DNA from 4 places in the Citrobacter farmeri genome. Region 1 is predicted to be linked to each of the others. Evidence: predicted binding sites of a transcription regulator. Region 1 holds the regulator's gene; each other region holds the start of a gene.

Region 1 (3,187 bases):
GTTCCCATCGTGAACCTGGAGTGGATCCAGAAACTGATCCGTGATACCAGCGAGCGAGGCCATTCTCGTGAGGCGGTGATGGATTCAGTGGTGCGTTCGATGGACGACTATATCAACTACATCACGCCGCAGTTCTCCCGCACCCACATTAACTTTCAGCGTGTACCCACCGTTGACACCTCAAACCCGTTCGCTGCCAAGGGCATTCCATCACTGGATGAGAGCTTTGTGGTGATTCATTTTCGCAATCTGGAAGGGATCGATTTCCCCTGGCTGCTGGCGATGTTGCAGGGTTCATTTATTTCCCACATCAATACACTGGTGGTACCTGGCGGCAAAATGGGGCTGGCCATGGAGCTCATTATGTTGCCGCTGGTGCAGCGACTGATGGAAGGAAAGAAAATCGAGTAAGGTGAGATATTGCCGGACAGCGACGTGGCGTTATCCGGCCATGATCATCAGGCAGCAATCACTTCATACGAATGGGTAATATTGACCGCTTTTCCCAGCATCAGCGCCACGGAGCAATATTTCTCCGCCGACAGATCGACCGCACGCGAAACGGCGGCATCCTTCAGGTCGCGACCCGTAACGATAAAGTGCAGATTGATGTGGGTGAACAGGCGTGGCGCCTCTTCGCGACGTTCTGACGTCAGTTTCACTTCGCAGTTCGTCACATCCTGACGGCCTTTTTGCAGGATAGAAACCACGTCAATCGCGCTGCAACCGCCTGCCGCCATCAACACCATTTCCATCGGGCTCGGCGCTTTATCACCAGAGTTACCGTCCATCAAAATCTGGTGACCGGAAGCCGACTCACCCAGGAAGGTTAACCCCTCAACCCATTTAACACGCGCTTGCATATTTTTTAACTCCAGTGCGTCAATTTTCCTGACAGATTACGCGTACATAACAATTCTCGCAACGGAAGGCGACCTCCGTCATGCTGAAGCGAGACACCAGGAGACACACGGCTAAAGCTATGCTAAAACAGTCAGGATGCTACAGTAATACATTGATGTACTGCATGTATGCAGAGGACTTCACATTAAAGGCTGCAGTTCGTTTTTGACAGCCTCTTCCCAGGACGCGGGAAGCACATTTTTGCAACCCCAGAGACAGCGGATTTTTTTGGCTCTGGAGACAGCTTATAACAGAGGATAATCGCGCATGGTGCTTGGCAAACCGCAAACAGACCCGACACTTGAATGGTTCTTGTCTCATTGCCACATTCATAAGTACCCGTCCAAGAGCACGCTGATTCACCAGGGTGAAAAAGCAGAAACGTTGTACTACATCGTTAAGGGCTCAGTGGCAGTGTTGATTAAGGATGAGGAAGGAAAAGAAATGATCCTTTCTTATCTGAATCAGGGTGATTTCATTGGCGAACTGGGCCTGTTTGAAGAAGGCCAGGAACGTAGCGCATGGGTTCGAGCGAAAACAGCGTGTGAAGTGGCTGAAATTTCCTATAAGAAATTCCGCCAGTTGATCCAGGTGAACCCGGATATTCTGATGCGCCTGTCTTCCCAAATGGCTCGCCGCCTGCAAGTTACTTCGGAGAAAGTCGGTAACCTGGCCTTCCTCGACGTGACCGGTCGTATCGCCCAGACGCTGCTGAATCTGGCGAAACAGCCTGATGCGATGACTCACCCGGACGGTATGCAGATCAAAATCACTCGCCAGGAGATTGGCCAGATCGTTGGCTGCTCTCGCGAAACCGTTGGTCGTATTCTGAAGATGCTGGAAGATCAGAACCTGATCTCCGCTCACGGTAAAACGATCGTCGTTTACGGCACTCGTTAATCTCATCGGAAATGACGCGCTACCGGGTAGCGCGTCATTTTTGTTTTGCCAATGTGGCGCAGACTGATTTATCACCCAGAAATCAACTATGCACTACGTCAAACGCTGGTGCTCTGTTTGCCCGTGGCCGTTGGCCTGCTCATCGGGCAGTTACATCTGGGCCTGCTTTTCTCTCTCGTTCCCGCCTGCTGCAACATTGCCGGGCTTGATACTCCGCACAAACGCTTTTTCAAACGCCTGATCATCGGTGCATCGCTGTTCGCTGGCTGTAGCCTAATCATGCAACTTATGCTGGCGCAGGCGGTACCGTTGCCACTGATCCTGACCGGTCTGACACTCACGCTCGGCGTCACCGCAGAATTGAGCTCTCTTCACGCCCGCCTGCTCCCGGCCTCACTGATTGCTGCGATTTTCACACTGAGCCTGGCAGGGAACATGCCGGTTTGGGAGCCTCTGCTGATCTACGCGCTGGGCACGCTATGGTACGGGCTGTTTAACTGGTTCTGGTTTTGGCTCTGGCGTGAGCAGCCGCTTCGCGAATCACTAAGCCTGTTATACCGGGAACTGGCGGATTACTGCGAAGCCAAATACAGCATGCTGACCCAACACACTGACCCGGAAAAAGCCCTGCCGCCGCTTCTGGTTCGCCAGCAGAAAGCCGTCGACCTCATCACCCAGTGCTATCAGCAGATGCACATGCTATCGGCGCACCGCAACAACGACTACAAACGGATGCTGCGCGCCTTTCAGGAAGCGCTGGATTTGCAGGAACATATCTCCGTCAGCCTGCATCAGCCGGAAGAAGTGCAAAAGCTGGTCGAGCGCAGTCACGCGGAGCAGGTCATTCGCTGGAATGCACAAACGGTCGCCGCTCGCCTGCGCGTACTGGGAGATGACATTCTCTATCACCGACTACCGACGCGGTTCACCATGCAAAAGCAGATTGGTGCACTGGGAAAAATTGCTCATCAGCATCCGGATAACCCCGTCGGACAGTTCTGCTACTGGCACTTCAGTCGCATCGCCCGCGTGCTTCGCACCCAGCGTCCGCTTTACGCCCGCGATCTGATGGCCGATAAACAGCGTCGGTTACCCTTGCTTCCGGCACTGAAAAACTACCTCTCGTTGAAATCTCCGGCGCTGCGTAACGCCGGGCGAATCAGCGTCATGCTCAGCATAGCCAGCCTCATGGGAACGGCGTTACATCTGCCGAAACCTTACTGGATCCTGATGACGGTGCTGTTTGTGACGCAAAACGGTTACGGTGCCACCCGCGTGCGTATTTTGCACCGCTCGGCGGGAACGCTGGTAGGGCTGATTATCGCAGGCGTGACGCTGCACTTTCATATTCCCGAGGGATATACGCTGGCCCTGATGCTGGCGA
Region 2 (3,187 bases), 1.7 Mb from region 1:
GGTACAGTCCGTAATCCTCATCGCCCTGACTCTTGTAGTACTGGGTGACCACCTGTATCTGGCGATTTTCATCGATGTCGAGGGTACCGGTTCCCATCACATCCAGTCGATCGGAGTGCTGCAGACCGGTCTGCGTGTTGTCGAGCATCAGAGCGTCGCCGTTGCCGTCGTACCAGCCGCCAAAGCGTTGATAAGCTACAGACAGCCGACCAGACGCGCGATCTGTACCGCCGCTGACCGCTGCGGCAACGCGCTCGTCGTGATCGTTACTATTGTTAAAGCCGGATTTACTACCCAGTTCAAGTTCTACCTGGCTATCCGCCTGGCCCTTTTTGGTGACGATGTTAATTAAGCCACCGGTGCTGCCGCCGCCATACAGCGACGTTGCGCCTGAAATGACCTCTATGTGTGCGATGTTAAACGGGTCGATCGCATCCAGTTGACGGCTGTCGGTGCGCGATGAGTTAAGGCGTACGCCATCGATCAGCACGACAATCGCGCGACCGCGCATGTTCATACCGTAGTTGGTGCGCCCCTGACTACTGACGTCAATGCCCGGGATCAGTTGGGCCAGCACGTCTTTGAACTCTTTACCGCCCTGAACCTGTTGCTCAATCTCCTGGCCTTCAATCACCCAGGTGGTCTGCGCCATTTCGGCTACGGTTTTCTGGCTGCGGTTGGCGCTGACGATGAGGTTTTCTTCTTCTGTTTGTGCCGCCGCAGCGGGCAGAGTCAGGGCTAACAGGATCGGGTTGAGGACCCAAAGACGCTTATTCATTCGCATTCCTTTCTGAAAATATCTGTACAGGTAAAGTGATTTAACCGGGTGTAGCCGGTTGTTACATTGTGAAACAGATGTAAAATCAAATGCGAATATTGCTGATAATAATTGCCATTATCAATATTTTTTTGCGGAAAATTGAATCTAACTGAATGATAACACTAGTAATTGTGCGGGAATTGCGGCATGGAAGAACCGGGAAACGAAGTTCCCGGTCATAGATAACGATCAGGCCTTGAGCAATTCAGGCCACAGGCGCAGGGTGGTGCGGGTGATTTGCATCAGCTTATCGAAACTGGCACCTTCACGGGCGCTGATGGACATACCCTGCAAGATGCAACTCAGATATTCGGCAAGATTTTGCACATTGCAGTGCGCCGGGATCTCACCGCGTTCCTGCCGTTGACGCAGAAATTGCGTCAGGGTCTGCTCCTGCATAGCGTGACGTGATTTCACCGTATGTGCAATGTCACGTGACGCGGCGGCAAGCGTCGCGGAAGTGTTGATCATAAAGCAGCCAGCGGGGGTATCCTTGCTGGTGAAACAGGTTGCCACCGCGGTGAAGTAATCCTCCAGAGCGGCTTCAACGCTTTTCTCTTCGCAGAATAACTGCGCTTCATGTTTTGCCGCGAAGCGGGCGATGTATCTGTCCAGTACGGCGCGGAACAACCCCTCTTTATTGGTAAATTCCGCATACAGCGTTGGCGCTTTCGCGCCCGTTGCTTCAACAAGGTCAGAAAGCGATGTCGCTTCATAACCGTGCTGCCAGAAGAGTGTCATGGCCTTATCAAGCGCGGCTTCCCTGTCGAACACTTTTGGTCGGCCACGGCTTTTTTTTACACAACTTGTCGATTCAGTTGTCATGGTGCCGTTGTACCTTAATGGGGTTAGTGAACAACCATTATAAAAATAAACCAGCCCAGGCTCCAGCGCATTCGCGAGAAAAATATTATTAGCCTAGTTTTATGAAAGATAAGGGCTTTTTGTTTTTTATAACGTTCGTTATAAAAAATGGGTTGACGTGTGACCTGGATCACATCTATCATTTACCTATCGATCGTTAAGTAAATGCTTGCGACGCCCAATCATCTGCAAAAGGTCACTATTATGAAAAACGTAAAAACCCTCATCGCTGCTGCTGTTCTCAGTTCACTGTCATTCGCAAGCTTTGCGGCTGTTGAAGTTCAGGCAACGCCAACAGGTCAGCAAAAAGTCGGCACCATCTCTGCAAACGCAGGCACTAACCTGAGTTCACTGCAGGATGAACTGGCGCAAAAAGCGGATGCTATGGGAGCGAAATCTTTCCGTATTACTTCCGTGAGTGGTCCGAACAACCTGCACGGTACTGCAGTAATTTATAAATAAGCATTACCCCTCATTGATGCCAGCTACTGCATAAAACGCGATATAAAAAAGCCCCGCTGAAACGCATTCAGCGGGGCTTTTTCATGTCCGGAACAGTTACATCGACTGCTGATCCACCTCATGATGACGTCTGACATCGACCGGCATCCCGGAGCGAACATCCATCACATGCTGCATCACCGTCGCGTCTGTCTGCGCAGAATCTTTAAACGCCTGCAAGGTGTTGTTCAGCACGATAGGCAGAACCTGCGGGTCATCATCAATATTCTTTGACAGCGGCTGGTGGACTTCGACCAGTCGCGTACCATCTGGTTCAACCGAAGCTTTGATTGGGGTATTGATGATATTCACTTTAGTGCCAGGCGTAACCTGTCTGAACAGGGTCTCGATGTCGCCATCGCGCAGGCGGATACAGCCTGAACTAACGCGCATGCCGATACCGAAATCGGCGTTGGTGCCGTGCAGCAGATAGACGCCACCATAAGCGGCTAAGCGAATGGCATGGTGTCCCATCGGGTTATCCGGTCCGGCGGGGACAACGGCGGGGAGATCGATCCCCTGTGCTTTATAGCGGGCACGGATATTTGCCGTCGGCGTCCAGGTTGGGTTAGCGCGCTTGTCGGAAACCGTCGTGACCATCGTTGGGGTCAGAGTATCACCACCCAGTTGGCCAATGCCGATAGGGTAGATCGTGACCGCGTTTTTCCCCGGATGATAGTAATAGAGACGCAGTTCAGCCAGATTGATGACAATGCCTTCACGCGGCGCGTCCGGCAACAGTGTCTGCAACGGGATGGTCAGCACGCTGCCCGCGCGCGGAACGTAGGGATCCACGCCAGGATTTGCCTGCAACAGGGCGAGAAAACCGACGTTGTACTTTTTCGCGATGGCTTCCAGCGAACCCCCGTTATTTTCAACAACGTGGTATTTATTTTCCCCGACCACTTTGCTGCCCGGTGGAGGAAGAGGCCAGGTATTCGCCTGCGCGGGAAGCGCAAACGTAATGCTGGCGGCGAGCGCAAAAAAGGCCAGCCAGCGAGA
Region 3 (3,187 bases), 1.4 Mb from region 1:
TCCTGAGCGTTGGTTGCCGGACCAGAGATATCGCAGCCATATTTAGCAGCCATCTCTTTGATCTGACCCAGCGCACGGTGCTGTTCAGCAATTTCTTCACGCAGACGGATAGTCGCTTCCAGGTTTACGCCGTTTTCCAGGTCAGACTGCAGAGAGACGAACTGAGCGTATTTATCTTTCATCAGGAAGTCGATACCGTACAGCGCAACGCGACGGTAGTCACCGATGATACGACCACGGCCATACGCATCTGGCAGACCAGTCAGAACACCGGATTTACGGCAGTTCAGAATGTCTTTGGTGTAAACATCGAAAACACCCTGGTTGTGGGTTTTACGATATTCAGTGAAGATTTTTTTCAGCATTGGGTCCAGCTCGCGGTTATACGCTTTGCAGGAACCTTCAACCATTTTGATACCACCGAACGGGATGATCGCACGTTTCAGCGGAGCTTCAGTTTGCAGACCAACAATCTTCTCAAGGGCTTTGTTGATATAGCCAGCGTCGTGAGAAGTGATGGTGGAAGCAACAGAGGTGTCAAAGTCAACAGGCGCGTGAGTGCGGTTTTCCTGTTTAACGCCTTCCATCACGCTGTCCCACAGTGCAGTGGTCGCATCAGTCGCGCCAGCCAGGAAGGACTCGTCACCCTCGTACGGAGTGTAGTTTTTCTGAATGAAGTCACGGACGTTTACTTCATTCTGCCAGTCACCTTTGGTAAAACCTTCCCAGGCTGTGGCTAACTTTTCATTAAGCTCGGACATGTAACACCTACCTTCTTAAGTGGATTTTTTATTTACTGCGTGTGGCGGTCATCAGAGATTAATGATGATCGTTATCACGCAGATAAATGACCCAGTATGTCAACCCAACCAACAAACCCCCGCCGATAATGTTGCCGATCGTAACCGGAATCAGGTTATCAGTGATGAAGTTCATCGCGGTCAGGTGAGAAAAATTTTCCGGCGTCGAGCCAACTGCGCTCCAGAACTCCGGTGTTGCGAGATCACGGATTACAATACCCATTGGGATCATAAACATGTTTGCGATACTGTGCTCAAAACCGCTGGCAACAAACATCGCAACCGGTAATACCATGATAAACGCTTTATCCATCAGGCTACGGCCTGAATAGCTCATCCATACGGCCAGGCAGACCATCAGGTTTGCGAGGATACCGAGACTGACGGCTTCAATAAAAGTATGGTGCATTTTGTGGTCGGCGGTTTGCAGGACGTTCATTCCCCACTGGCCGTTGGCGACCATATATTCGCCAGAAAGCCACATCAACAGCACAAAGAGCAAGCAACCAACCAGGTTACCAAAATAGACGTTGAGCCAGTTTTTCGCCAACTGACCCCAGGTGATACGACCACTGGCTTTGGCGACGACAATCAACACGGTTGACGTAAAGAGATCTGCACCGCAGATGACGCAAAGAATCAACCCCAGAGAGAAGCAGATACCGCCAATCAGTTTCGCCATACCAAAGGGCATCGTACCTGTACCGGTCGTTGCGGTGATATAGAAAACAAAGGCGATGGAAATGAACACACCGGCAGTAATTGCCAGGAAGAAAGTCTTAAGCGGATGTTTCGTTGCTTTATAGACGCCTGCCTCTTCGGCCACTTTGGCCATTGCTGCAGGGAGTAAAAGATCAAAAGGGTTGTCAGCTTTCACACTAACTCTCTCTTTATTAAGTCGGCGACGAGATACTAACAAAGCATTATAGATGAGAAATTGATGTAGATCATATCTCGCCTGGCTTATAGGCCCGTAATGCGCATGGTTTTTATGCAATTACGGTGTAATTTATTGATTTATATGATAAAAATAAATTTTAAAATTTAGCAAATGAGTTGAAAATTTTCCTTCCTGGGTCTGCTGGCCAGTTAATTAATATGGAGTAATTGGCAGGCAAAGTAACAACTGGCTGTTAAAATGCGTAATATCAACTACCAATATTTAACCTTGTTATTACATTTATTTTCGGATGGCCAAAAATAAGTAAAACGGGGCACTTAAAGCGCCCCGTAATATAGCTCAGACGATTATTTAAACCTACATAGCGCAGGTTAATTGTCTTTATTTTGACCAGAATGAAGATTTTGCGCGCTGCAACTTCTCATAGGCCTTCAGCAGCGACTGGTGTGACGCGAAAGCATGCAGATCGCTGTCTACCGGCTGAAGACCATAAAAGGCCGCTTCGCCGCTCAACGCTGCGCTGGCGGCTTCGACCGCAGCAGCGCCATACATGCGGACAAACGCGTTCAGATATTGCAGCGGTTCACGCTCTTCTTCTTGCGACAAAAGCAGCAGCGTTTGCAGGCAACGGTAGTAATTCGCCCGTTCAGCGCTAAAGATCGACGCATTAAATTCCATCGTCCATTCAGTCCAGATCAGCGCCTGTTCCAGATCGCCACCTGCCAGCGCCAGCATTGCTTTCAGCTCGCCAATACGCAGGGTGTACCAGCCGTTATCCGATCCGGTTGCCAGACCTAACAGTTCACGAACGCGGGTGAAATCATCAAACCCTTCTTCATCTAACTGTTCAATCAGGTTGAGATAGTCTTCTTTATCCCAGGCACTGTTCGGCAGTGAGAGGAGGGTCTCGCGCAGATGGCTGCCCATGCTGTTATTGGCGAGCCACAAATCTTCAGCGGGATAAATATCAGACATCCCTGGAACGATGATCCGGCAGGCGTAAACGCCCAGGTGTTCGTAATCGGCGATGTACACTTCTTTATCTTCCGCGTTGAAGATCGCCATCAGGGTGGCGAACTCTTCTTCTGTGGTACCAGAGAAGCTCCAGTCAACGAACGGATAGTCGGCATCCTGCTTGAACAGATCCCAGGAGATCAGGCCGCTGGAGTCAATGAAATGTGTTTCCAGGTTGGTATGTTCAGCCACTTCTTCATCGTCGAAGGTCGGCGGCGTGAAGACATCGAGATCTTTCAGACCGCGGCCTTGCAACAGCTCCGTCACCGTACGCTCAAGTGCAACACCAAAATCAGGGTGCGCTCCAAAGGAGGCAAAGCAGGTGCCGTTAGCCGGGTTGAACAGGACGACGCAGATCACCGGATACTGACCGCCCAGAGAACCGTCGTAGGCAAAGATCGGGAAACCTTCTGCTTCCAGCGTCGCAATAGATTCCACGACCGCCGGATAGCGTGCCAGTACGTCGGCCGGG
Region 4 (3,187 bases), 1.2 Mb from region 1:
GAGGGTTGCGGTACTCACCGGTCAGGAACTGCACCGCTTCGCGCACTTCCACTGCGTTACCCGCGCTGGAGGCCAGCACCTGGTTCATATCGGTCAGCAGTGCAGTTGTGCGCACGCCCGCGCCGTTCGCCACGCCAACGATCGCTTCCGCCAGCGCTTCAGAGAGTTCATAGGTCGGCATGAACGCACCGCTGCCGACTTTCACGTCCATCACCAGCGCATCCAGCCCTTCCGCCAGTTTTTTCGCCAGAATGGAACCGGTGATCAGCGGGATGGAATCCACCGTCGCGGTGATATCGCGGGTGGCATAAAAACGTTTGTCCGCCGGTGCGAGCGAGCTGGTTTGCCCAATGATCGCCACACCCACGTCCTTAATGATTTCGCGGAAACGGTTGTCGTCCGGGAAGATATCAAAGCCCGGGATCGCTTCCAGTTTGTCGAGCGTTCCGCCGGTATGACCCAGTCCGCGTCCCGAGATCATCGGAATGTAGCCGCCGCAGGCCGCTACCATTGGACCAAGCATCAACGACGTCACATCGCCCACGCCGCCGGTGGAGTGTTTATCCACGATCGGACCGTTCAGATTCAGACTCTTCCAGTCCAGGACGGTTCCTGAATCCCGCATTGCCATCGTCAGCGAAACGCGTTCCGGCATAGTCATATCGTGGAAGAAAATGGTCATCGCCAGGGCGGCGATCTGCCCTTCAGAGACAGTGTTGTCACGAATACCGTTGATAAAGAAACGAATTTCTTCATCACTCAGCGCATGACCATCACGTTTTTTACGGATAATTTCTTGTGCGAGAAACACGTTAACCTCCCGATTAGAGCCGGGTAAGCAATGTGCTTCCCGGCGAGTCGTATTGATGCCGGATGGCGGCTAACGCCTTATCCGGCCTACGATGGGCAATTCAAACTTAGTAACTGCTTGCGCTCTTACCGTCCCCGTGACCCAGCGCTTTCAACAGGCTGGCCAGCAGACTGGATGCCCCAAAGCGGTAGTGACGGGAATCCGCCCAGTCAGCGCCAAACAGTTCGTCAGCGATAGCGAGGAACTGCTGTGCATCCTCTGCGCTACGCACGCCGCCTGCCGGTTTGAAACCAACCGTTTTGGAGACGCCCATATCGCGGATCACTTCCATCATGATGCGTGCGCTTTCCGGCGTGGCGTTCACTGGCACTTTACCGGTAGAGGTTTTGATGAAATCAGCACCGGCTTTAATCGCAATTTCAGACGCTTTACGAATCAATGCCTCTTCTTTCAGCTCACCCGTTTCGATGATCACTTTAAGCAGCACGTTTGCCGCCGCACAGGCGTCTTTACAGGCTTTAACCAGATCGAAACCGACCTGTTCGTTACCGGCGATCAGCGCACGGTACGGGAATACCACATCCACTTCGTCGGCCCCGTAGGCAATCGCCGCACGGGTTTCCGCCAGCGCGATCTCAATGTCGTCGTTGCCGTGCGGGAAGTTGGTAACCGTCGCAATACGGATATCCGGTGTGCCCTGCTCTTTCAGCGTTTTACGTGCAATCGGAATAAAACGCGGATAGATACAGACCGCCGCAGTGTTGCCGACCGGGGTTTTCGCCTGATGACACAGCGCGATCACTTTTTCATTAGTGTCGTCGTCATTCAGGGTGGTCAGGTCCATCAGTTTCAGTGCGCGCAGGCTGCTTGCAGTTAAATCGCTCATAACATTCTCCAACGGCATCGCCGTATAAAATACTCACCTTGCGAGTCTGTTAGTATTCTAACATCCACTCGCCATTACACTTCGATATACATCACAGTTAATGAAAACTACGTACAAATTTGCATTACTGTAATGAGATCTACTTCAAACAATCTCTCTTTTCTGTCGATATCTTCTCCACTCAGGCGCATCAGGATCAAAGAGCTGACAGCACATCTTTCTACAATGACATGATGATCTTCGGCCGATAAAGGAATCACGATGCCCACGACCCATGAAACCGCGCTGCAACAACGCTGCCAACAAATCGTCACCAGCTCACTCCTCAGTCCGGAACAGAAACGCCATTTTCTCGCCCTGGAAGCCGAGAACAATCTGCCTTATCCAGCACTGCCTGCCGGGGCGCGCCAGGCGTTGGACGATGGCGTTATCTGCGATATGTTCGAAGGTCACGCGCCGTATAAACCACGCTATGTACTTCCCGATTACGCTCGCTTTCTGGCCAACGGTTCAGCCTGGCTGGAACTGGAAGGGGCGAAAGATCTGGACGATGCGCTGTCCCTGCTGACCATTCTGTATCACCACGTGCCTTCCGTTACATCGATGCCGGTTTACCTGGGGCAACTGGATACGCTGCTGCAACCGTATGTGAAAATTCTAACACAAGAAGCGATCGATATTCGAATAAAACGTTTCTGGCGTTATCTCGACAGAACGCTGCCTGATGCATTTATGCATGCGAATATTGGCCCCGCTGATACGCCCATCACGCGGGCCATTTTACGCGCCGACGCAGAGTTAAAGCAGGTTGCGCCTAACCTGACGTTCATCTACGACCCAGAGATCACACCCGATGATCTCCTGCTGGAAGTGGCGAAAAATATCTGCGAATGCAGCAAGCCGCATATTTCCAACGGCCCGATAAATGATAAAATTTTCACAAAAGGTCGCTATGGCATCGTCAGTTGTTACAACTCTCTGCCGCTTGCCGGTGGCGGCAGCACGCTGGTTCGACTCAACCTGAAAGCCATTGCCGAGCGCAGTACCTCTGTCGATGACTTCTTTAACCGCACGCTGCCATACTATTGTCAGCAGCAAATCGCCATCATCGATGCGCGATGTGAGTTCCTCTATGAAAAGTCACATTTCTTTGAGAATAGCTTCCTGGTGCAGGAAGGACTGATCGATCCACACCGTTTTGTGCCGATGTTCGGCATGTATGGTCTGGCGGAAGCGGTTAATCTGCTGTGTGAAAGAGCGGGCATGAACGCGCGCTACGGCAAAGATGAGACGGCGAACGATCTGGGCTATCGCATCAGCGCCCAGCTTGCTGATTTTGTTGAAAACACACCGGTGAAATATGGCTGGCAGCAGCGTGCCATGCTGCACGCCCAGTCGGGGATCAGTTCAGATATCGGCACTACCCCAGGCGCACGTTTGCCCTATGGTGATGAACCGGATCCGATCACTCACTTACAGACCGTCGCCCC

What was found. Region 1 encodes CRP, which controls carbon source genes, mostly activating them, when cyclic AMP is high. Its sites were predicted from a motif close to ATGTGANNNNNNTCACAT; they were not measured.
Region 2: a site for CRP is predicted at 1,803-1,820, ahead of bhsA (multiple stress resistance protein BhsA). Genes of this name have one in related genera too.
Region 3: a site for CRP is predicted at 1,736-1,753, ahead of focA (formate transporter FocA). Genes of this name have one in related genera too.
Region 4: a site for CRP is predicted at 1,830-1,847, ahead of deoC (deoxyribose-phosphate aldolase). Genes of this name have one in related genera too.

What each region holds. Positions count from the first base shown of each region.
Region 1 is NZ_CP077291.1:4,400,017-4,403,203, forward strand. Features, by position in the region: gene I6L53_RS20845 (phosphoribulokinase) at 1-411, shown strand, start outside; gene I6L53_RS20850 (OsmC family protein) at 459-863, opposite strand; gene crp (cAMP-activated global transcriptional regulator CRP) at 1,171-1,803, shown strand; gene I6L53_RS20860 (YccS/YhfK family putative transporter) at 1,855-3,187, shown strand, end outside.
Region 2 is NZ_CP077291.1:2,703,142-2,706,328, reverse strand. Features, by position in the region: gene I6L53_RS12775 (TonB-dependent siderophore receptor) at 1-778, opposite strand, end outside; gene comR (TetR family copper-responsive transcriptional repressor ComR) at 1,010-1,645, opposite strand; gene bhsA (multiple stress resistance protein BhsA) at 1,889-2,146, shown strand; gene ldtC (L,D-transpeptidase LdtC) at 2,243-3,187, opposite strand, start outside.
Region 3 is NZ_CP077291.1:2,975,714-2,978,900, reverse strand. Features, by position in the region: gene pflB (formate C-acetyltransferase) at 1-761, opposite strand, end outside; gene focA (formate transporter FocA) at 820-1,677, opposite strand; gene ycaO (30S ribosomal protein S12 methylthiotransferase accessory factor YcaO) at 2,083-3,187, opposite strand, start outside.
Region 4 is NZ_CP077291.1:762,787-765,973, reverse strand. Features, by position in the region: gene deoA (thymidine phosphorylase) at 1-811, opposite strand, end outside; gene deoC (deoxyribose-phosphate aldolase) at 918-1,697, opposite strand; gene I6L53_RS03580 (YjjI family glycine radical enzyme) at 1,959-3,187, shown strand, end outside.